2 linked regions of the Archangium violaceum genome follow. The protein of the gene in region 2 interacts with the protein of the main gene of each other region in a pairwise test. Links are inferred from orthologs where the notes say so. Each region holds a gene or a part of one and is shown on either strand. Other genes may lie near its edges.

The links.
Region 1: the proteins of JQX13_RS12720 (region 2) and odhB interact in binary tests that used the Escherichia coli proteins (3 or more experiments, as listed by UniProt). The link is inferred for Archangium violaceum from one-to-one orthologs.

What each region holds. Positions count from the first base shown.
Region 1 is NZ_CP069338.1:777,962-791,050, reverse strand. Bases 4,425-7,423 are described here. They hold odhB (2-oxoglutarate dehydrogenase complex dihydrolipoyllysine-residue succinyltransferase), read right to left. Parts: upstream 6,538-7,423; coding sequence 5,311-6,537; downstream 4,425-5,310. Other genes in these bases: JQX13_RS03355 (2-oxoglutarate dehydrogenase E1 component), read right to left, coding at 6,527-7,423; JQX13_RS03365 (cold-shock protein), read right to left, coding at 4,961-5,164; JQX13_RS03370 (S9 family peptidase), read left to right, coding at 4,425-4,854. Outside these bases: JQX13_RS03380 (methyl-accepting chemotaxis protein), read right to left, coding at 1-1,599; JQX13_RS03375 (hypothetical protein), read right to left, coding at 1,752-2,522; more of JQX13_RS03370, read left to right, coding at 2,638-4,424; more of JQX13_RS03355, read right to left, coding at 7,424-9,403; enoyl-ACP reductase FabI, read left to right, coding at 9,652-10,485; JQX13_RS03345 (response regulator), read left to right, coding at 10,633-11,010; JQX13_RS03340 (response regulator), read left to right, coding at 11,021-11,887; JQX13_RS03335 (CheR family methyltransferase), read left to right, coding at 11,884-13,089. UniProt on the Escherichia coli protein: E2 component of the 2-oxoglutarate dehydrogenase (OGDH) complex which catalyzes the second step in the conversion of 2-oxoglutarate to succinyl-CoA and CO(2).
Region 2 is NZ_CP069338.1:2,973,676-2,983,499, forward strand. Bases 867-3,645 are described here. They hold JQX13_RS12720 (YbaY family lipoprotein), read left to right. Parts: upstream 867-1,892; coding sequence 1,893-2,399; downstream 2,400-3,645. Other genes in these bases: JQX13_RS12715 (trypsin-like serine protease), read right to left, coding at 867-1,567; JQX13_RS12725 (cytochrome P450), read left to right, coding at 2,712-3,645. Outside these bases: JQX13_RS12710 (DNA-methyltransferase), read right to left, coding at 1-187; more of JQX13_RS12715, read right to left, coding at 404-866; more of JQX13_RS12725, read left to right, coding at 3,646-3,947; JQX13_RS12730 (glycoside hydrolase family 65 protein), read right to left, coding at 3,975-6,428; otsB (trehalose-phosphatase), read right to left, coding at 6,425-7,237; JQX13_RS54015 (HAD family hydrolase), read right to left, coding at 7,238-8,020; exopolysaccharide biosynthesis polyisoprenyl-phosphate hexose-1-phosphate transferase EpsZ, read left to right, coding at 8,319-9,824.

The sequences.
Region 1 (13,089 bases), 2.2 Mb from region 2 along the record:
GAGCGACATCTCGCGCAGGTTGTTTCCCGAGGACTTCACCATCTCCAGGCCGCCCTCGACCTGCCGGGCGCCCTGCTCGCTCATGGAGACCACGTCCCGGATGGCGGTGCCGATGTCCAGCAGGCTCTTGCGGATGAGGGCGTTCTCCCGGATGGTCTGATCGGCCAGCTTGCGAATCTCACTGGCGACCACGGCGAAGCCCGCGCCCTGGTCTCCCGCGCGCGCGGCCTCGATGGAGGCGTTGAGCGCCAGCAGGTGGGACTGGTCGGCCAGATCCTTCACCGTGACGGCGATGCTGGCGATCTTCGTGGCGCTCTCCTGCAACCGCAGCACCTTGCCGCGGATGCCGTCCACGAAGTCGCCGATGGTGTTCAGCCCCGTCAGGGTCCGCTCCAGGGCCTCCTCGCCGTACTGTCCGAGCTGCTCGGCATGGCCCGCCACGCTGAGCACGCTCTCGGCCTTGTGGGACGCCAGGTCGGAGGTGGTGCGGATCTCCTCCGAGGTGAGCTGGGCCTCCTGGAGCATGGCGGCCTGCTCGGTGATGCGCTGGCGCTGCTGGTGGCTGGCGGAGCCGAGCGCCGTGCTCGCGGAGAGCAGCAGGCTGGCCGAGGCCTGGAGGCGGGTGGGAATCTCCTGGAGGTGCTCCAGGGCCGTGAGCATTCCCGACGAGACGTCACCCAGCTCGTCGGTGGAGACCCAGGGCGGTGCGATGGGCGTGCCGTTGGCCAGTCCCGCGATGGCCTCCTGGAGCGCCGCCGTGGCCCGTACCTGCCGGCGTGCCAGCATCCAGGCGGTGAGCGAGGTCACCAGCAGGGTGACGACGCCCAGGGTCAGCAGTGGCGGGCCCAGTGACGAGAACAGGGAGTCGCTGAAGGTCCGCAGCGTCTTCACGGCCAGCTCGGCCTGGGCCCGGGGGAGGGTGGGGTCCTCGAGCAGGGCCCGCGTCTGGGCGTCGCGCAGCTCGAGCGTCTGGAGGACGAACACCAGTCCGCAGATGACCAGGGTGCTCGCCACGGTGGTGATGATCGCATACGGCAGGTACCAGCGCTGCCGCGGCCAGAAGGGGCCCTTGCCGCTGGCGGGGACCCGCAGGCGGTTGCGCTCCTCGAGCACGAAGGGCATCAACATCTGCTCGAGCTTGATGCCCACGGGCAGCGACAGCACCTGGCCCAGGGTGGAGGCGACGAGCAGCCCGAGTCCCACCATCAGGGCGTGCTTGTGGAAGCGCAGGACGAGGGGGACGGTGAAGGCGAGTCCGCCCACCAGACTGGTGACCTGGATGCCCAGGAACGAGAGCTTCCAGGGCAGCATCTGCAGGCGGACGAGGCGCTCCTGTGGAGGCTCCTCGGGGTGTACGCGGAAATGGCTGTGCAGCAGCGCGGAGACACCCACCCCTGGCATCACGACACCGACCACCAGCAGGATGGGCGGAAGCAGGTAGAGCACGCTCCAGACGATGTCCTGGGCCGACACCCCGAGCGACAACCCGATGAGGTACGCGGCGAGGGGCGTGGAGGGGATGAGCCACGCCATCACGACGAGGAGGACTCGTCGGAGGAGCTGTGGAGGAATGACCGTCTGCGGGGGCGAGCCGTTCATGAGGCGTGGCCATTCTCCCAGAGGGAGGGGGGCGGAAGGAGGGACGCCGGGAGAAGTCGCGGTGCCTGCCTGGATGCTTCCCTGTCGGGCCTGATGCTAACGCGGTGCGCCCGGCGCGTCTTCAAATAGAGGAAAACCCGGGAAAAGGAAATCTAGGGGAGCTGTGTCCGCAGCAGCTCCCGGAAGAGGACCTCGGCCACATCCCGGAAGAGCTCCCCCGCGGCCAGGAGTCCGCCACAGTGGTGCGGCTCCCTCGCCAGTGTCAGCGCGACACACCGTTCCAGCACCGCCTCCCAGAAGGACTCCGAGTCCGGTGGCAGCAGGTACTCCCGGATGACACTCCGGGGCCAGGGCAGCACCGTTGTCGGGTCCGCGTCGCTCAGGCTGGTGAAGCAGTCCAGGTCCACGTCCAGCAGCACGCGCTCGGCGGACGCCAGCACTTCACGCACCGCATCACCGGGGGCGGGCGCGTTGTAGGCCTCCGCGGCCCGGTCCACCGTGGGGACCACCACCAGCCGGTGCGAGCGCCCCCGCGTGTCCACATACACGTCCCCGGTGAACGTTCCCCGGGGTCGTCCGCGTGCGATCACCAGCGCGTCGCCCACCAGCCCCGCCTCCATCGCCGCCAGCACGTGGTCGTAGTTGCGCACGTCCAGGGCCCAGCGCGCGTGCTCGTCCAGGGCCCTCAGGCCCGCCGAGCGATCCGGTACCGCGCCCGGCGCCGCTGGCACCACCAGGTCCAGGTGCCGGTCCAGTGTCACCAGCAGTGCCGCCGGACCGTCCCCCAGTGCGCACGCCCACGAGGGCAGCGCCAGCCGGTGCGGATCGAACACGTACGCGTCCGTGGGCCCCCGCCCGCCACCGAGCGCCAGCCGGATGACTCCCGCCAGTCGGAGGTGCCTCTGCGAATCATCGTCCATCATGGGGAATAACCGTCATCCCGCGGCTCTTTGCGGGCCGCGCGCCGCCAGGAGTGTAGGCTGCGCGCGCTTTCTACCTCAAAGGAGGGAGTGCCCGTTCCTCGGGCGCCAGCCTCGCATGCGCATCCTGCTCGCAGCCGCGCTCCTTCTCACGAGCGCCCCCGTCCTCGCCCAGCAGCCTCCCGCCAAGCCCATGTCCTCCACCTCGCAAGATGCCTTCCTGCGGGACTACGCGGAGACGCGCCGCTTCATGAGCGGACGTCCCGTCAACCCCCGCATCACTCCCGACGAGAAGACCGTCCTCTTCCTGCGCGGTCAGCCCCGCGCGCCCATCCAGACCCTCTTCGCCTTCGACGTGGCCACCGGTGAGGCGAAGGAGGTGCTCACGCCCGAGGCCATCCTCAAGGGCGCCGAGGAGACGCTCTCCCCCGAGGAGAAGGCCCGCCGCGAGCGCATGCGCGTGAGCGCCCGGGGCTTCACCTCCTACCAGCTCTCCGAGGACGGTGCGCGCATCCTGGTGCCGCTCTCCGGCAAGCTCTACCTCGTCGAGCGCGCCACCGGGAAGTCGACCGAGCTGAAGACGGGCGAGGGCGTCATCGATCCGCGCTTCTCCCCCGACGGCAAGCAGGTGGGCTACGTCCGGGACAACGACGTCTTCCGCATCGACCTGGCCACCAACAAGGAGCGCCGCGTCACCAGCGGAGGCACTCCGGCGAAGACCCACGGCCTGGCCGAGTTCGTCGCCCAGGAGGAGATGAGCCGCTTCTCCGGCTGGTGGTGGAGCCCGGACGCGAAGTCCATCGCCTACACCGAGTCGGACACCTCGGGCGTGGAGAAGCTCTCCATCATCGACGTGATGCACCCCGAGCGTGGCTCCGAGGACTACGCCTACCCGCGTCCGGGCAAGGCCAACGCGAAGGTGCGCCTGGGCATCACCCCGGTGACGGGTGGCAAGACGGTCTGGGTGCGGTGGGACGCGGAGAAGTACCCGTACCTGGCCACCGTGGTGTGGCCGAAGAAGGGCCCCCTCACCCTCCTGGTGCAGAACCGCACGCAGACGGAGGAGAAGCTGCTCGCGGTGGACGTGGCCAGCGGCAGGACGCGCGAGCTCCTCACCGAGAAGGATGAGGCCTGGCTCGAACTGGAGCAGTCCTTCCCGCTGTGGCTCGAGGATGGCAGCGGCTTCCTCTGGTACACCGAGCGCAACGGTGGCCCCGAGGTGGAGCTGCGCAACCCGGACGGAAGCCTGGCGCGCTCGCTGGTGAAGCCGGAGGCGGGCTTCCGGGGCCTGGCCCGCTACGTCGAGGCGGACCGCACCCTCTACTTCACCGGTGGCCCCAACCCCACGGAGAGCTACCTGTGGCGCGTGAAGGACGGCGGCGCCCCGGAGCAGGTGCGCCCGGGCACCACCGGCGAGGCCGTCGAGATGGGGAGCGTGTCCAAGTCGGGCAACCTGCTCGTCATCAACCACTCGAGCCCCAAGTCCATGCCGCGCACCTACGTGGCGCGCGCGGACGGCTCGCGCGTGGGGGAGCTGCCCTCCGTGGCGGTGGAGCCCGGCTTCACCCCCATCGTCGAGTTCCGCGAGGTGGGTCCGCTGAAGTTCCACTCCTCGCTGGTTCGCCCGCGCAACGCGAAGCCCGGCCAGAAGCTGCCCACCATCGTCGAGGTGTACGCCGGCCCCACCGTCACCGTCGTGCACAAGTCCATGGCGGCGCACCTGTTGTCGCAGTGGATGGCGGACCAGGGCTTCCTCATCGCCCGTTTCGACGGACGCGGCACTCCGCTGCGCGGCGCGAAGTGGCAGCGCGAGGTGCGCGGGGACTTCTCCGGTGTGACGCTGGAGGACCAGGCCACCGCCGTCCAGGCGCTCGCCGCGGTGGTGCCCGAGGTGGACGTGCAGCGCGTGGGCATCGAGGGTTGGAGCTTCGGTGGCTACATGGCCGCGCTCGCCGCTCTCAAGCGTCCGGAGGTCTTCAAGGCGGCCGTGGCGGGTGCTCCGGTGGTGGACTGGCTCGACTACGACACCCACTACACCGAGCGCTACCTGGGCCTGCCCCAGCAGAACCCCGAGGCGTACGAGAAGAGCTCGCTGCTCACCTACGCGCGCGACACCCGCAGGCCCATCTCCCCGCTGCTGCTCATCCACGGCACCGCGGACGACAACGTCTACTTCTTCCACACGCTCAAGCTCTCCGACGCGCTCTTCCGCGCCGGCAAGCGCCATGAGCTGCTGCCCCTGAGCGGCCTCACGCACATGGTGCCGGATCCGCTCGTCACCCAGCGTCAGTACGAGTGGGTGATGGGCCACTTCAAGCGGCACCTCACGAAGTAGCGGCCCGCTGCCCGGGCGCGGTCACCCGCGAATGAAAAGGCCCGGCTCCTCTCGAGGTGCCGGGCCTTTTCTTCAGGCCACTACGGGTACGGAGTGGCTCGGGACATCAGACGGCGCGTACGTTCTGCGCCTGCAGGCCCTTGGGACCACGAGCCAGCTCGAACTCCACCTTCTGCCCCTCGGCGAGGGTCCGGAACCCGTCCATGTTGATGGCGGTGTGGTGGCAGAACACGTCCTCGCCACCGCCGTCCTGCACGATGAATCCGAAGCCCTTCGCGTCGTTGAACCACTTCACGGTACCAGTTGCCATTGTGCTTCCTTGTCAGGAGCCGGCCGTGGGCCGACTCGTTCTCCCGTCCCCCGTCCGTCGGGTGACAAGTGAAGTTGTAGGCGGCCAGCCGACCGCCTGTCTAGTCGGCTGGCCCGTTTTCCCGTTTGCTACTGTCTGTCTGGATTTCAAATTTCCAGCAGCAGCCGAGTCGGATCCTCGATGCAGTCCTTCACGCGCACGAGGAACTGCACGGCCTCGCGGCCGTCGATGAGCCGGTGATCGTAGGAGAGGGCCAGGTACATGATGGGCCGGATGACGACCTGGCCGTTGCGGGCCACCGGGCGCTCCACGATGTTGTGCATCCCCAGGATGCCCGTCTGGGGCGGGTTGATGATGGGGGTGGAGAGCATCGAGCCGAAGATGCCGCCGTTGGTGATGGTGAAGGTGCCGCCCTGCAGCTCGGCGAGCGTGAGCTTGTCGCTGCGCGCCCGGACGCCGTAGTCGCCGACCTTCTTCTCCAGCTCGGCCATGGACAGGGTGTCGGCGTCGCGCACGACGGGGACCACCAGGCCGCGGCTGCCGCTCACCGCCACGCCGATGTCGTAGTAGTGCTTGAAGACGACGTCGTCGCCGTCGATCTCCGCGTTGACCTGGGGGAAGGCCTTGAGGGCCTCGACGGCGGCGCGGATGAAGAAGCTCATGAAGCCGAGCTTCACGCCGTGACGGGCCAGGAACTTCTCCTGGTGCTGCTTGCGCAGGTCCATCACCGCGCCCATGTCCACCTCGTTGAAGGTGGTGAGGATGGCGGCGGTGGACTGGGCCTGGACGAGGCGCTCGGCGACGCGGCGGCGCAGCGGCGTCATCTTCACGCGCTCCTCGCGGTCGGCGCGCGGGCGCGGGCCGGAGGGAGCGGGGGCCGGAGCCGGAGCACGCTGGGCGGGGGCCTCGGCCGGGCGGTTGAGCTGACCGAGCGCGTCCTCCTTGGTGATGCGGCCGCCGGTGCCGGAGCCCTTGAGCTGGGCCACGTCCAGCTTGTTCTCCTCGACGATCTTCCGGGCGGTGGGCGTCATGCGGACGTCGGCCGCGGCGGAAGAGGCCGCGGCGGGAGCGGCGGCCACGGGGGCGGGAGCGGGAGCGGGAGCGGGGGTCTGCGGCGCGGTGGCGGTGGCGCCAGCGCCGGCCTCGATGGTGCCCAGCACGTCACCCACGCGCACCTTGTCGCCCTCGTTGAAGGCGATGGTGGCGATGGCGCCGGCGGCGGGAGCGGGCACGTCGATGGTGACCTTGTCGGTCTCCAGGACGACGAGGGGCTCGTCGGCGGACACCGCGTCACCCTTCTTCTTGTTCCACTTCCCGACGACGGCTTCAGTGATGGACTCGCCCAGGGGCGGGACTTTCAGTTCAACGGCCATTCTTGGTTCCTCGGAGGATGGCTTCCTCGACGATGAGCTGCTGCTCCAGGTTGTGCGTCTGCGGGAAGCCGGTGGCGGGGCTGGCGGCTTCCGCGCGTCCGATGTAGCCCAGCTTCAGCGGACCGCCCTGGTTCCGCGCGGCGGCCAGGTCGTGCAGGCGGGGGAACATGAAGTGCCAGGCGCCCGAGTTCCGGGGCTCCTCTTGCACCCAGAAGAGCTCGGTGAGCTTCGGCATCTTCGCGACGAGGCCTGCCAGCTCGTCGAAGGGGAACGGGTAGAGCTGCTCCACGCGCACGATGGCGATGGAGTCGTCCTTGCGCTCGTCCCGGGCCTTGACCAGGTCGTAGTAGACCTTGCCCGAGCACAGGAGCAGCCGCGTCACGCCGGCCGGGTCCACCTTGTCCAGGATGACCTCCTGGAAGGTGCCGGTGGCCAGCTCGTCCAGCTTGCTCGTCGCCTCGGGGCGGCGCAGCAGGCTCTTGGGCGACATGATCACGAGCGGCTTGCGCAGCGGGCGCAGCACCTGGCGCCGCAGCAGGTGGAAGATCTGCGCGGGCGTGGTGGGGTAGACGACCTGGATGTTGTCCTCGGCGGACAGGTTGAGGAAGCGCTCCAGACGCGCGCTGGAGTGCTCCGGGCCCTGGCCCTCGTAGCCGTGCGGCAGGAGCAGGGTGATGCCGCTGAGCCGCCGCCACTTGGTCTCCGCCGCGGCGATGAACTGGTCGATGATGATCTGCGCGCCGTTGGCGAAGTCACCGAACTGGGCCTCCCAGAGGATGAGGCCGTCCGGCACGTCGAGGCTGTAGCCGTACTCGAAGCCCAGCACGCCCATCTCCGACAGCGGGCTGTTGAAGACGTCGAAGCGGGCCCTGCCGGTGGGGAACTGCCGCAGGGGGACGAACTCGTCGCCCGTCTTCACGTCGTGCAGCACGGCGTGGCGGTGGCTGAAGGTGCCGCGCTCGCAGTCCTGGCCGCTCAGGCGGATGGTGTAGCCCTCGGAGAGCAGCGTGGCGTAGGCCAGCGACTCGCCCTCGCTCCACTGCAGCTCCTCCGACTGGAGCATGCCCTGGCGCTTCTTGAGCACCGTGCGCTCCACGTCGCGGTGGACGTTGAAGCCCTCGGGCACCTCGGCCAGCTTCTTCAGGGCCGCGCGCAGCGTCTCCTTGTCCACCGCCGTGGTCACCTGCGGGGCGCTCTTGTGGAGCCCGCCCTTGTAGGGCTTCCACAGGCCCTCGAGCGCGCTCGGCTCCTTGAACTCGCTGTGCGCGCGGGCGCGGGTGAGCGCCGCGTCGAACTCCTGCATGCAGCGCTGCTTGATCGCCTCGGACTCCTCCGCGGGGAGGCGGCCCTTCTCCGCCAGCTGCTGCGCGTAGATCGTCCGCACGGTCGGGTGCTTGCGGATGATCTCGTACATCTCCGGCTGCGTGAACGAGGGGTCATCGCCCTCGTTGTGGCCGTAGCGGCGGTAGCACACCAGGTCGATGACGACGTCGCTCTTGAAGGTCTGCCGGTACTCGGCGACCAGGCGCGCCACGTGGACGCACGCCTCGGGGTCATCCCCGTTCACGTGGAAGACGGGCACGTCCAGCATCTGGGCGAGCGCCGTGGAGTAGATGGAGCTGCGCGACTCCTGCGGGTCGGTGGTGAAGCCCACCTGGTTGTTGATGACGACGTGCAGGGTGCCGCCCGTCTTGTAGCCCTCGAGCCCGGCGAGGTTGAGCGTCTCGGCCACCACGCCCTGGCCGATGAAGGCCGCGTCACCGTGGATGAGCAGCGGCATCACCTTGGTGCGCTCGGTGTCCCCGCTGCGATCCTGCTTGGCGCGCACGCGCCCCTCCACCACCGGGTCCACCGCCTCGAGGTGGCTGGGGTTGAAGGCCAGCGACAGGTGGATGCTCTGCCCGGTGCGCGTGGCATGGTCCGAGCTGAAACCCATGTGGTACTTCACGTCGCCGCGGCCCATGTGCTGCTTGGGATCCTGCGGGCCCTCGAACTCGCTGAAGATCTGCGCGGGCTGCTTGCCCAGGATGTTCGTCAGCACGTTGAGGCGGCCGCGGTGGGCCATGCCGATGACGACCTCCTTGAGCCCCATGCCGCCGCCCACCTCGAGCACGGCATCCAACATGGGCACCAGCGCCTCGCCGCCGTCGAGCGCGAAGCGCTTGGCGCCGATGAACTTGGTGTGCAGGAAGTTCTCGAAGCCCTCGGCGTAGGACAGCCGGGTGAGGATGTGGCGCTGGTCCTCCACGGAGAACTCCGTGCGGTTCTCCGCGTGCTCCATGCGCCGCATCAGCCAGCGCCGCCGCTCGCTGTCGAGCATCTGCATGTACTCGACGCCGATGGAGGCGGTGTACGTGCGGCGCAGCCGGCCGAGCAGGTCCTTGAGCTTGACGCGCGCCTCGGGGAAGACGTTGGAGCTCTCCACCAGCTGCTCCAGCTCGGCGGCGGAGAAGTGCTTCTCGTCCACCATGCCCACGTCGGCCACGTGGTCCAGCGTCGGGCGGGGACGTCCGAGCGGATCCAGGCGGGCGCGCAGGTGTCCGCGCAGCCGGAAGGCCGAGATGGTCTGGTCCACCCGGGCCTGCAGCTTCATGTCCTGCTCGAAGGCGACCGTGGCGGCCGTCTGCGGGGCCAGTGCGACCGCGGCGGCGGGCTTGTTGCCCCTGCCGTCCTTGCCCGGAACCACGGGCGCGGGTGGCTCGAGCAGGGTGGAGTTGAAGATGGGTCGGCCGGCGCCGTCGTTGCGCTGGAACAGCTCGCGCCAGCTCGGGTCCACGCTGGACGGATCCTCGAGGTAGCGCGCGTAGAGCCCCTCGATGAAGTCGATGTTTCCGCCGGAGAGGTACGAGTCCTGGAAATTCGCCATGGCGTGTCGTCTTTTACTGGAAGGCCGCCCCGTTGGGGGGTTTTCGGCACGATTTGTTGATAAGGCGCGCCCCCCTTCCAGCCTTTCCTGGCTAGGGGGAGCAGCAGGATTCATGCGCTGCGTGAGCGCAACTTCATCCGTTGGGCTCCCCGGGCGGGGCGCGGGACCCGGGTGACTTCCTGGCCTACCCGGGCTTCCGGGTGATAAACCCCCCGGACTTCTCTCTCTTTAGCCAGAAAGGCCTATGCATGCTGCTGCAGGGCAAGAAGCTCCTCATCACCGGAGTGCTCACCCCCCAGTCGCTCGCCTACGGTGTGGCCGAGCACGCGCTGGAGCAGGGGGCTGACATCCTCCTCACCGGATTCGGCCGGGCGCGCTCGCTCACGGAGCGGAGCGCGAAGCGTCTCAAGGCGGGCACCGAGGTGCTGGAGCTGGACGTCACCAACCCCGCCCATTTCTCCGCCCTCACCGAGTCGCTGCGCCAGCGCTGGGGCCGGGTGGATGGCGTGCTGCACTCCATCGCCTACGCCCCCGAGGACGCGCTCGGCGGCAACTTCCTCAACACTCCCTGGGAGAGCGTCCAGACCGCGTTCCGCATCTCGGCCTTCTCCCTCAAGGAGCTGTCCGTGGCGGTGATGCCGCTGATGCCGCAGGGCGGCTCCATCGTCACGCTGGACTTCGACAACCGCGTGGCCTGGCCCATCTACGACTGGATGGGGGTGTGCAAGGCGGCCCTGGAGGCCACCGTGCGCTACCTGGCGAGGGACCTCGGCCCCAAGGGCATCCGGGTCAACGCCCTGGCCGCCGGCCCGCTGGCCACCGTGGCCGCCAAGGGCATCCCCGGCTTCAAGTCCCTGGAGAAGGGCTGGGGCACCCAGGCACCCCTGGGGTGGGACGCCCGCAAGAGCCACGACATGGTGGCTCGCACTGCGTGTGCGCTCCTTTCGGACTGGCTACCTTCCACCACGGGCGAAATGGTGCACGTGGACGGTGGCTACCACGCCATTGGCGCACCGCCAGTGGACCCGAACGAGGACAAGGAGGGGGGAGGGGATGCCGGCGCTCCTACCTCGGCCGGCTGATCGCTGTACGGGGGGAGGAGCTCGCTTTTCCCTCTGGTGTTCAGGATTCGATCGCCCCGGCTTTTGCTGGAAGGCGAGGTCACGCTACAGTCTCACCGTTTCCTTCACCCGGGTCCCGAATCCTTCGAGCCCGGGAGGAGCCTGGGTTTGAGCGCCAACATCCTCCTCGTGGATGACAGCCCGACCGTACGTAACATCCTCAAGATCTACCTCATGAACCTGAAGATGGGGTTCGTCGAGGCAGAGGATGCGACGCGCGCGTTGCAATTGCTCCGGCTTGTGCCGGTCAAGCTCGTCATCGCCGATATCAACATGCCTGGTATGGACGGCATCACCTTCGTGAAGCAGGTTCGCGCGAGCCCCCTGGCTCAAGTGCGCGACGTCCCGGTCATCCTTCTCACGGGTGAACGGGGCGGGGACCTGCGTCAGCGCGGGGTCGACGCCGGTGCCAATGCGTTCATCAACAAGCCGGTCTCGCATCACGACCTGACAGAGACCGTGCGCAAGTTCCTGGCGCAGAACTGAGAGCCGAGCCGTGAGCCTCCCGTCCCTGCTCCTCGTCGATGACAGTGATGCCATCCTCGCGCTCGAGCGCGCGATCCTCTCCGGCCATTACGCGCTGAACACCGCGAGCAATGGCAAGGAGGCGCTCGAGAAGGTGAACCGCGTGCAGCCCGCGGCCATCCTTCTGGACCTCTCCATGCCCGAGATGGATGGTGACGAGGTCCTCAAGCGACTCAAGGCGGACCCCACCACCTCTTCCATCCCCGTCATCATCATCTCCTCGGAGGTGGGTCGGGCGGAGGCGTGTCTGGGACTTGGCGCGGAGCTCTTCCTGGCCAAGCCCTTCCGGGCCGATGAGTTGTTGAGCGCGGTGGAGAACGCACTGGCCAACGCGCGGCGCCGTGCGCGGCAGGGCTCCATGGCCCTGCTGCGGCTCACGGTGGGGGGGTTGGAGTTCGCCATCCCCCTGGACGCCGTGCGCCAGGTCATCCTCCAGCCCGCCACGCGTCCGCTGCCGTTGGGGCCGGGGTACATCTCCGAGTTCTTCGAGCTGCGGGGCCAGCCGGTGTGCGTGCTGGACCTGGCGCGCCGGCTGGACGTGGCGCACCAGGAGACCGTCGAGGAGCGCAAGCTCGTCATCCTGGAGATCGACGGTCTGCAGCTGGCGCTGAGCGTGGACGCGGTGCAGGACCCGGAGGAGTATCAGTCCTCGGAGATCGAGCGGCGCGAGCGCGTGGGTGGCGCCGAGCACGGTCAGCTCCGGGACACCCTCATGGGCATGCTACGGGCGGGTGATCGCTCGGTGCCCATTTTCGATCCCAGGGCTTTCGCCACCCAGGAGCTGCTGCGCGAGGCGGTACATGTGCTGCGGCCGGCGGGGGTGGAGCGCAGCGCATGAGTTCGGGGGTGGAGCCTCAGCAGGTGCTCGCGCGGGCGCGTGAAGTCGTCTCGTCGTGCACGGGCTTCCGTGACACGGCCATCTCACCCTCGGCGGTGGATCGCGTCGTGCGCGCGGAGCTGGCCCGGGGCCGTTCCGCCTCGGATCTGCTGGCGGAACTGCAGCGTCCCGGCGCTCCGCTGGCGCGAGCCCTGCTGGACGCCGTGCTGGTGGGGGAGACGTACTTCTTCCGTCACCCGGAGCAGTTCCGGTTCCTCGCCTCGGAGGCGGTGCCCGCGGCGCTGCGCCGGGGCAACTCCGTCCTGCGCGGCTGGAGTGCCGGGTGCGCCTCGGGGGAGGAGACCTATTCCATCGCCGCGTGCCTGCTGGGGACTGTGCCCCAGGGCGTGCGCGTGGAGGTGCTCGGCACCGACCTGCACGAGGGGCGCCTGGAGGCCGCTCGCCGGGGGGTGTACGGCAACTGGTCCCGCCGCGAGGCCGGGCCCCTGCTCCATCCCCTCTATGTGGAGGTCGCCGAGGGGAGGGTGAGCATCCTCGACCCGGTGCGCGCCGTCACGCGCTTCGCCCAGGCCAACCTGCTGGAGCCGCTGCCGGACTCCCACGGCCGTTTCGACGTCATCTTCTGCCGCAACGTGCTGACGTATTTCTCCCCGGACGCGGTGCAGACGGCGCTGGGGCATCTGGCGCGCGCGCTCGTGCCGGGCGGCCACCTGCTGCTGGGGACGGTGGAGGTGGACCATCCGCCCGCGGGGCTGGTTCGCGTGGGGCCTCCGGAGCTGCAGGCCTTCCGCCGCCCGACGCCCAAGGAGCTGGCGCCGCCTCCCAAGGCCGTCGTGCGCGAGCCCGAGCCCGTCAAGGTGTCCGCTCGCGCGACCCCGCCTCCCGCGCCGCGGCCTCCTCCTCCTCCCTCTCCCGTGCTCCTCCACACGGAAGCGCTCCATCGCATCGAGGGAGGGGACGAGGCCGGTGCGTCCACCATTCTGGAAAAGCTGTTGCAACAGTTCCGGGACTATCTCCCCGGCATGCTGGAGCTCGCCCTGCTGCGTGAGCGCGCAGGGGCGCGCGAGGCTGCCTTCGCTCTCATGCACACCGTGCGCGACAATGCCGCCCGGCTTCCGCCGGATCAGATCATCGAGGGGCCCGAGCCGTTGCCGGCCCGCTTCTACAGGGCGTCAGCTGACGCCTTCCTCACCCTGGGAGCC
Region 2 (9,824 bases):
TGGGGAAGATGCGGAACCAGTGGTTGCTGGATGCCTTGCTGTGCTTGAGGCGCGTGGTGGTGCCGATGGCGCGGTGCTTCTCGAGCGACTCATAGGCGGGGTCGGTGATGATGAGATCCACCGAGGCGTCCGGAAGGCTCCGGAGCCACTCGACGGCATCGCTCTGCGAAAGGCGGTAGCGGGGCATGAGGGTGTGGCCAACCTACCCCGGCATTCTGACGCCCGCCGCGCCCGCCCGCCCCAGCGGGTCGGACGAGATATCCAGGAACGAGCAGATGGGCGGCCCGGCCGCCCCGTGCGCGAACCCGGAGCATACGGGCCCCGGAAAAGGGAAACGCCCCGAGCGGACGGCGAACGAGCGCCGCTCGAGGCGTTCAACTCCTGGAACGACGGGGAAACGCGCTCAGTAGGTGGTCGCGCGCACCGTCAGGCCGGAGAAGGCGGAGTAGCCGCGGACCGAGACGTACCAGGTCCCCGCCGCCGGGCTGGGGAGGCTGCAGGACTCGTTGTTGCCACCCGCGTACGGCCGGCAGGTGTAGCTGCTCGTCGTCGGCTCGGCGCCCTGGCGGACGTAGAGGTCGGCGTCACCGGTGCCGCCGGAGATGTGCACGTTGAGCGCCGTGGTGCCGGAGGGCACGCTCACCGTGTAGTGCTTCCAGGCGCCCTTGCTGGCCGACTGGCTGGTCGAGCTCAAGCGCGTGGTGGGCGACTTGCTCAGGAAGGAGGAGATCCACGGCTGGAAGGAAGAGACGCGCGCGTACAGGCCGGGGTAGTTGGGCTCCGCGCACCCCTGGCCCCAACTCACCACGCCCGCGAGGATCTTGCCGCTGCCCTTGCTCACCACGAGCGGGCCGCCGCTGTCACCCTGGCACGAGTCCTTGCCACCCACGCCCATGACGCCCGCGGCGAGCTGATCCGCGGTGATGGTCTGCCCGTACGCCGAGGTGGCGTCCGCGTTGGAGACGATGGGCACGTCCACGGTCTGCAGCGTGTCCGGCGACGAACCACCGGAGGAGAGCGAGCCCCAGCCCGTCACGGTGGAGGTGATGCCCGCGTTCGTCAGGCCCGCCGCCTCATCGGCCGAGGTCGCCAGCGTGATGGCCGCCACGTTGCCGTTGAGGGTGAGCGGCGTGGACAGGTGCAGCAGCGCCACGTCCTTGCCCAGGGTCGCGTCGCTGTAACCCGGGAAGGGGATGATGTCATCGACCGCGCGGATCTGCCCCGAGCTGCTCATGGTGCTCAGCTTGGAGCTGCCCGCGGCGATGCGCACGGTGACCGGGGAGCTGGTGGCGTAGGCGGCCGACTCGGCCACGCAGTGCTGGGCGGTGAGGATCCAGTTCGCGTTCAGGATGGAGCCACCACAGAAGTGGAAGCCCGTCGTATCCTGGAAGGAGATCTGCCAGGGATAGGTGGAGATGTTGGCGTTGGTACCGCCGACGATCTCCTGGGTCTCCGCGCCGAGCTGCTGCTCGGGGGCGGCGGCCTCCTCGGGACCACAGCCAGCGAGCAGGGCCGTGCTGGCGGTGCCGAGAAGGAAGAACTTCCGAACGAAGTGACGCTGCGACATGGGGGACTCTCCTCTCACGGGGGTGAGCATCCGGGTGGGTTCGCCCGGTCGAAACGTGCTCCTCGCGGAGCACGAACGGATTCGCGAGAGAAATGCCGACCCCGCCGGCACCTTCGCCGGTTGGTGACTGCTCGAACCATTTCAGGGGTCCCGCCTCGAGTCGCAACCCACCATGCAACTCTTTCTCTCGGACAGGAACGGGAAACAGATAAACGTTTCCCTTTCAGGTTGTCAAGCAAGTCTCCGCCAGCCACGCTCCCATATCTTCAGTATCCCCGAAGCTGATGCAGTCCAGTTGCAACAAAACACTACAGGAGCTCACGACATGACCCGTCCCCTCACCCTGTTGGTCGGATGCCTGACCGCGCTCACCCTGGCCGCGTGCGCCACGACCCAGCGGGTCGCCCAGGAGGACACGCCCACGGACCCCGCCGAGGCACCCGCCGAGGCACCCACCGGGGCTCCCGCGACCCCCCCCGCCGAAACGCCCGCCGAGGCCCCCGCCGAGACCCAGGTCACGGGAAGCGTGACCTATCGCGAGCGTATCGCCCTCACCCCGGACGCCGTCGTCCAGGTCGAGGTGGTGGAGTCCTCGCCGGGAGAGGGCTCCGAGACCGTGGTCGGAGAGCAGACCCTCCAGAGCCCCGGGCAGGTGCCCATCCGCTTCTCGGTGACGGTGCCCTCCGAGCGCATCCGCCCCGGCGCCACCTATGTCGTCCGAGCGCGCATCACGGATGCCGGCCGCGTCTACACCACGCCCACACCCGTCCCCGTGCTCACCCAGGGCCATTCGAGCCAGGACGTGACGGTGCGCGTGCGCGTGGGCGGTTGATGCGCCCCGCCCTCGGGAGTCCGGGGCCCGGAGTGCTCACCCGCCAACACGTCCGAGGGTGACACATGACCCGCTGGGTCCGCGTGCACTCCACCTCCATTGACCGAAAGTGGCCCGATTTGACGGTTGGGCCCACTCGTCCCTACCCAAGAAGTGAGTCTCTGCCGGTAGCTTTTCACTCTCACTGCTACGGCCAATGGCTTGCATTGAAATGCGAGCGGCAACACCCATTCCGCTCAGGACAAGACGGATAACGTCGATTATCTTGTCAGAACCGTGCACCCAGGCGATCCATCCGAGGAAGGAACCCCTATGGCGAGCGCAGCCCGCACGCTCCAACTCAATCCCGTCGCTCCCGAGAATCTCCTCGATCCGGTACCGCTCTACAGGGAGCTGAGGAGCAATGACCCGGTGCACTGGTCGGAAGCGGTGCAATCCTGGCTCATCACCCGACATGACGACGTGGTGAATTGCTTTCGGGATCCCCGCCTGAGCGCCAACCGGGTGAGGTTCTACGAGGACCAGCTCCGGGGGCTGGGCCCCGACCTCATCAAGGACTTCCTGAAGGGGCTCAACGACCAGATGAGCCAGCGGGACGGCCGCGAGCACATCCAGATGCGTCGGCAGGCCGCTGCGGGCTTCTCGCCCCAGGCGCTCGACAGGTGGCGTCCGGCCATCCGCCGCACCGCGGAGCAGTTGGTGGAGCAGGTGCGGGGCCAGGGCCACATGAACGCGGTGGAGTCCCTGGCGAGCCAGCTCCCTCCGCGCGTCATCGCCGAGGTGCTCGGCATCCCCGTGCAGGACCGGGAGCAGTTCCTGGAGTGGGCCAGGCCCATCGCCGACTTCAACGCGCCCGCGGCCGGCACGGACGTGGTGGACCTGGCGCGCCGCACCAACACGGCGACCCGCGAGCTCTTCGCGTACCTGCGCCGCATCATCGAGGAGCGCAGCCACTCCCCGGGCGAGGACCTGCTCAGCCAGATGCTCCAATCCCAGCAGGCGGGGCAGATGACGTTGGATCAGCTGGTGTCCAACGCAAGCCTCATCCTCTTCGCCGGACACACCACCACCACGGATCAGATCAGCAACGGCCTGCATGATCTGCTGTCGCACCGCGACCAGTTCCACAAGCTCCAGGAGGACCGCACGCTGGTGCGCTCGGCCGTGGAGGAGATGCTGCGCTACAACCCCGCGGTGCCCTTCATGCACCGCATCGCCGCGGAGACCTTCCAGCTGCGCGGGAAGACGATTCGCAAGGGGGATGTGGTGTTCATGGGCCTGGCCGCCGCCAACCGCGACCCGGAGGCCTTCCCCGACCCGGACCGCTTCGACATCACCCGCGACAGCAACCACCAGAAGCACATGAGCTTCACCTTCGGGCCGCATCACTGCCTGGGGGCGGGTCTGGCGCGCCGCATGCTGGAGATCACCTTCGAGGTGCTGCTGGAGCGTCTGCCCGAGCTGCACCTGGATCCGAAGCAGCTGCCGCAGCTCAAGTGTCACAGCCTCATGTTCCGCGGCTACGACTCACTCACCGTCCGGTGGTGACACGGGCGCGGGCCCGCCAGCACGAGCTCACGGGCCCGAACTGTCCAATGTTCCCTCCGTCGTCACCTCCCGCCTCGCGAGGGGGAACTCCCGCGTCTCGCAGGGCTGGAGCAGGTGACGCTCACCCCGCAGCTCGAACTCCAGCGGTGTCGTGGAGCGCCACCGGCTGTTGAGCACCAGCTTGTCCTGGGTGATTTCCACCTCCACCAGGCTCTTGCGGTAGCGCAGCGAGAACTTCAGCCGCTTCATCCCCTCGGGCAGGTTCGGGTTGAAGTGCAGCACGTCCCCGCGCACCTCGATGCCCGTGTACGCCCGCTGCATCAGGTCCACCGTCCCCGACATGGCGCCCAGGTGGATGCCCTCCGGCGTCGTCCCGCCCTGCACGTCCGCGATGTCGCTCCTCAACGCCTCGGTGAACAGCTTCCACGAGCGGGGCCGGTCACTGCGCGCCAGCACCCACGAGTGCACCACCCCGCTCAGCGTCGAGCCGTGCGAGGTGCGCTGCAGGTAGTACTCCACCGTCCTCGGAATCATCCCCGCGTCGAACGGGTAGCCCAGCCGCTCGAAGAGATCCCGCAGCTCCTCCGCCGAGAACAGGTAGAAGAGCATCAGCACATCCGCCTGCTTCGACAGCTTGTAGCGGTTGGGCGTGTCCCCTTCCGCCTCGAGGATCCGATCCAACCGGTGGATGTCCGCGTAGCGCTTGCGGTACACCTCCCAGTCGAACTCCTGGAGCTGCTCGTAGCCCTCGAACTGGCTCAGCACGCCGTCCTGGTGGAACACCAGCCGCGTCTTCCGGCTGATATCGTCCCAGTGCGCCAGCTCCGCCGGGCTCACCGCCAGCGTCTCGAGCAGCTCGTCGCGGCGCTCACCGGGCAGCAGATTCAGCACCTCCAACCCCTTGCACAACACCCACACCGCCATGAGGTTCGTGTAGGAATTGTTGTCCAGCCCCGGCTCGGCGCGGTCCGGGTACCCCGTGTGGTACTCGTCCGGCCCCATCACCCCCTTGATTTCGTAGCGCCGCAGCGACGGGTTCCACCGGGCCATGCTCGCCCAGAAGCGGGCCAGCTCCAGCAACATCTCCGCCCCGTAGAAATACATGAACTCCGAGTCCGCCGTGGCCTGGTAGTACTGCCAGACGTTGTAGGCGACGGCCGCGTTGATATGTCTTTGCAGCCACGTCACGTCCGGGACCCACCGTCCGGAGCGGGGGTTGAGGTGCAGCCGCTGGCTCTCCTCGCGCCCATCGCTGCCGCTCTGCCAGGGGAACATCGCCCCGCGGAAGCCCTCCGCCCGGGCCGCCTCGCGCGCGCGCCGCAGCCGCCGGTAGCGGTAGCGCAGCAGCGCCCTCGTCAGGGCAGGCAACCGCAGGTTGAGGAAGGGGAAGACGAACAGCTCGTCCCAGAAGATGTGGCCCCGGTACGCCTCGCCGTGCCACCCGCGAGCCGGCACGCCCACGTCCTGATCGATGGTGTGCGGCGACACCGTCTGTAGCAGGTGGAAGATGTGCAGCCGCAGGGCCGTTTGGATGTGGTCCGGCTCGGCCAGCTCCAGGTCCAGGTCGCTGCGGCGCCACAACTGGGACCAGGCCTGCACGTGGGTGGCCACCAGCTCGTCGAAGCGCGCGGGCGCCTCCTCCACCGCGTGCCGGGCCTCCATCGCGGCCTCCGATACCGCGTGGTCCCTCGACGAGTACAGAGCCACCACCTTCTCCACCGCCAGCCGTTGCCCTTCGCGGAGCTCCACCTCGAACTCGTGGGAGAGGTAGCCCTCCTCCACGGTGAGTCCTCGCCGCACCCGGGCGGGCTGCCCGTCCACGTACAGCCGCGTGCGCGCCGCCTCCGCCACCTCCAGGCGCGACTGCACCGTCTCCACCTCCAACAGCAGCGTCTCCGCGTCCACCTCCTCCGCCACCAGGGTGCGCAGGTGCTTGCAGTTGAGCTGCCGGTAGCGCGGCACGCCTCCATTCACGACCCGCCCGTCCAGCGCCGAGCGCACGTGCACCCGTCCGCTCCAGTTCTCCGGCACCAGCACCAGCTCCTGTCCCGCCAGGTGCTTGTCGCGCATGTGCACGAAGCGCCGCTGCTCCACCCGCGTGCGCCGTCCCCGCCGATCCTCGAAGCGCACCGTGCGCAGCAGCAGCCCCCTCGCCATGTCCAGCACCTGCCGGTACTCCAGCAGCACCGCCGCGCGCGGGTTGAACCAGTCGCCGCCCTCGAGCCGGAAGCCGAGCGGCAACCAGTTGGGCATGTTGACCAGGTCCTCGTTCTCCACCACGCGTCCGGCCAGGTCCGTCTTCAGCCGGTTGTACCCGCCCGCCAGATACGTCCCCGGGTAGTGCGTGTCGTCCGCCTCGGACTCCGGCGCCGCCCCGCGCGTGGCGAAGTAGCCGTTGCCGAGCGTGCAGAGCGCCTCGCGTAGGCCCTCCTTCGCTGGCTCGAAGCCCTCGTAGGTGAAGAGCCAGAGCTCCGGCCTCATCGGGTCGTCCCCCTGGCGCGGTCGATGAGCAGCTCCAGGAACCGGCGCACCTCCTCCACGTCCGTCAGCGCGTAGTCCGCCTCCGTGGGCCGCTCCACCTCGCCCCGCACCACCAGACTCAAACCCCGTCCCTTCAGTGTCTGGAAGGCGTCCTCGTCCGTGAGGTCATCCCCCAGGTACACCGGCAGCACGTCCTCGCGCGCCAGCCCCAGGGCATTCAACACCCACTCCACCGCCCGGCCCTTGTGCCAGTCGAGGGCCGGCTGGCATTCGAACACCTTCTTCCCGCCTCCCTTGCGCAACCGCGGATGGCGCGCCAGCACCGCGTCCACCAGGTGCTCCACCTCCGGCCCACGAGCCTCCTCCACGTGCCTCCAGTGCACCGCCACGCTGAAGCGCTTGCGCTCCAGCCGGGTGCCCGGAATCCCCGCGAGCCCCACCGACAGCTCCCGCTCCGCCGCGTCCAGCTCGGGCAGCAGCGCCTTGCCCTCCTCCAGCTGGAAGCCACGCCCGTCTGGCCCTTCGATGTCGAAGCCGTGGCTGCCCGCGTACGACACGCCCTCCAGCCGTACGAAGCCCTTGAGCACGGGCAAGTCCCGCCCGCTCACGATGGCCACCGGATAGCGCCGGGCCAGCTCCAGGAGCGTGGTCCGCATGGCGTCCGACAGACGCGCTTCGTCCGGATTGGGCACGATGGGCGACAGCGTGCCGTCATAATCCAGGAAGATGGCCACCTGCCGGCCCTCCATCCGCCGCGACAGCGACTCCCACTCACCCAGCGCCAGGGGCACGTCCCGCATCGACCGCATTCAAGACACTCCTTCCTCCACCTGGATGGTGGACAGGTCCGTCACCTCCACGTCCGCGCCGGCCCGTACCAGCGCCCCCACCGGCCCCGCGCGACGCACGCCGATGATGTACCCGAAATGCCCTCGCCTGCCCGCCTGCACTCCAGCCTGCGCGTCTTCCAGCACCACCGCGCGCTCCGGCGGCACACCCACCCGCCGCCCCGCTTCCAGGAACGTGTCCGGGGCCGGCTTGCCCGGCAACCCGAACCTCCCCGACTCCACTCCATCCACCCGAGCGTCGAACAGATGCTCCAGCCCGGCCGCCCGCAGCACCGCCACGCAATTGCGACTGGCCGAGACCACCGCCGTGCGGAAGCCCGCTGCCCGCAGACGCTCCAACAATTCCACCGCGTGCTCGAAGACCGCCACCCCCCGCTGCGCGAGCGTCTCGAGGAAGTACTCATTCTTGCGCTTGCCCAGCCCCTGCACCGTCTCCGCTTCCGGGCCATCCCCGGGCGAGCCCTCGGGCAACACGAGGCCCCGGCTCTCCAGGAAGCAGCGGATGCCATCGAAGCGCGGCCGGCCATCCACGTACCGCTGGTAGTCCTCCGCCGTGAAGGGCTGGAAGGGCTCGCCCGTCTGTCGCGCGCGCGCCTCCAGGTACGTGTCGAACAGGCGCTTCCACGCGGCGGCATGTACCTCCGCCGTCCGCGTCACCACGCCGTCCAGATCGAACAGGACCGCGTCGAAGTCGCGGCGGGACAGCACGAGCGCGGTGGACCCGGGGGGCTGGAGCGAGGGCATGGCGGTGACTCCCGTGGAGGACCCAATACGTCCCTCCTCGCGCCTTGCACACGCCATGCCCCTACAGAGGCAGCGGGTGTGCGCCTGAACTCCGGGGCCAACCCGTGTCAACTGGTGCTTACACTGGAAGTGTAGAAATTCACGGAAGGTTGACGGATTTCAGGACAACCCTCTACGCTGCACACTGTCGAATCAGGGGGATACGCCATCTGAACAGTTGGCCATCCCTGGCTTCATGCCGGCGTAAGGGTTCCCCTATCATGAGGGTCTGACGGATGTCGAATCAGGGAGGGTCCGCATGCGGCCCGCATCTCAAGTAGACGTGACATCCAGCGAGCCACCCGCCACCGCATCTCAGACGCGTGCGGACACCCCACCCAACGGGTTGGCTCCCGCCGAGACACCACCTCCCATCCTGTCGGCGGGCGCGCTGGCGGCCACGGAGAAGCCGCTGGCGGTGGTGAGCCCCAAGGCGCCCGGGGCGCCGGTTTCGCGCTTCGCCCCGGGGTTCGCCGCGAAGATGAACATGGTGGCGGACCTGGCGCTGGTGGTGGCCGCGCTGCTCATCTCCACGACGATGATGGGGCACGATCTCCACCTGGAGCGCACGGACGTCTGGGTGTTGCTGGGCGTGGGCGTGGTGTCGTGGCTGGTGGTGGGTACGGCGCTGTGCCTCTATGACGTGCGCTTCGCGGACCGCGAGCGGCTGGATGACCTGGCGCTCATCTCCATCCAGGTGATGGTCGTCACGGTGGTGCTCTTCCTCACGCGTCTGGTGATGGGCACCGAGTCGTGGATCGTCGCGCTCAGTCTCTTTCCTCCGCTGTTGTGGCCCTCGGTGGCGATGCTGCGCCTGAGCTTCTTCCGGAAGCTGTCGGTGCAGGAGCAGCCGCTGGACGAGGTGCTCATCATCGGCGTGGGGGCCATGGGCCGGCTGACGGGCGAGGACCTGGGCACCAGGAACCGTCGCAAGGTCATCGGTTACCTGGGCTTCAGCAACGAGCCGGCCTCGGCGACGCCGCCGGCGCCCGTGCTGGGGAGCGTGAAGGACCTGGAGCACATCCTGTGCACGGTGCCGGTGGACGAGGTCTACATCGCCGGCAACATGCTGAAGCACTCGGCGGAGATGCAGGCCGCGGTGAAGCTGTGTGAGAACTTCGGCATCCCCTTCGCGCTGCCGGCGTACCACTTCCGGTTCGATCGGGCGCGGCCGGTGGATGACCACGCGGTCTCGGACGGCTACCTGCACTTCGTGACGCACGCCTTCCAGCCACACCAGATGGCGCTCAAGCGGCTCTTCGACATCGTGAGCTCGGCGGCGGCGCTGGCGGTGCTCTCTCCGCTGCTGGTCGGAGTGGCGTTGGCGGTGAAGTTCACCAGCCGCGGGCCCATCTTCTTCAAACAGAAGCGCGTGGGCCTGCACGGCAAGCCCTTCCACATGCTCAAGTTCCGCTCCATGGTGATCAACGCCGAGGAGCTGAAGGCGAAGCTGGAGGCGCTGAACGAGCAGACGGGTCCGGTCTTCAAGATGAAGAACGATCCGCGCATCACCCGGGTGGGGCGCTTCATCCGCAAGTACTCCATCGACGAGCTGCCGCAGCTCATCAACGTGCTGCGCGGGGAGATGAGCGTGGTGGGGCCGCGGCCGCCGATTCCCAGCGAGGTGGAGAAGTACGCCGCCTGGCAGCGCCGCCGGCTGTCGGTGCGTCCGGGCCTCACCTGCATCTGGCAGGTCTCCGGCCGCAACCAGATTTCGTTCGAGGAGTGGATGTACCTGGACATGCAGTACATCGACCACTGGAGC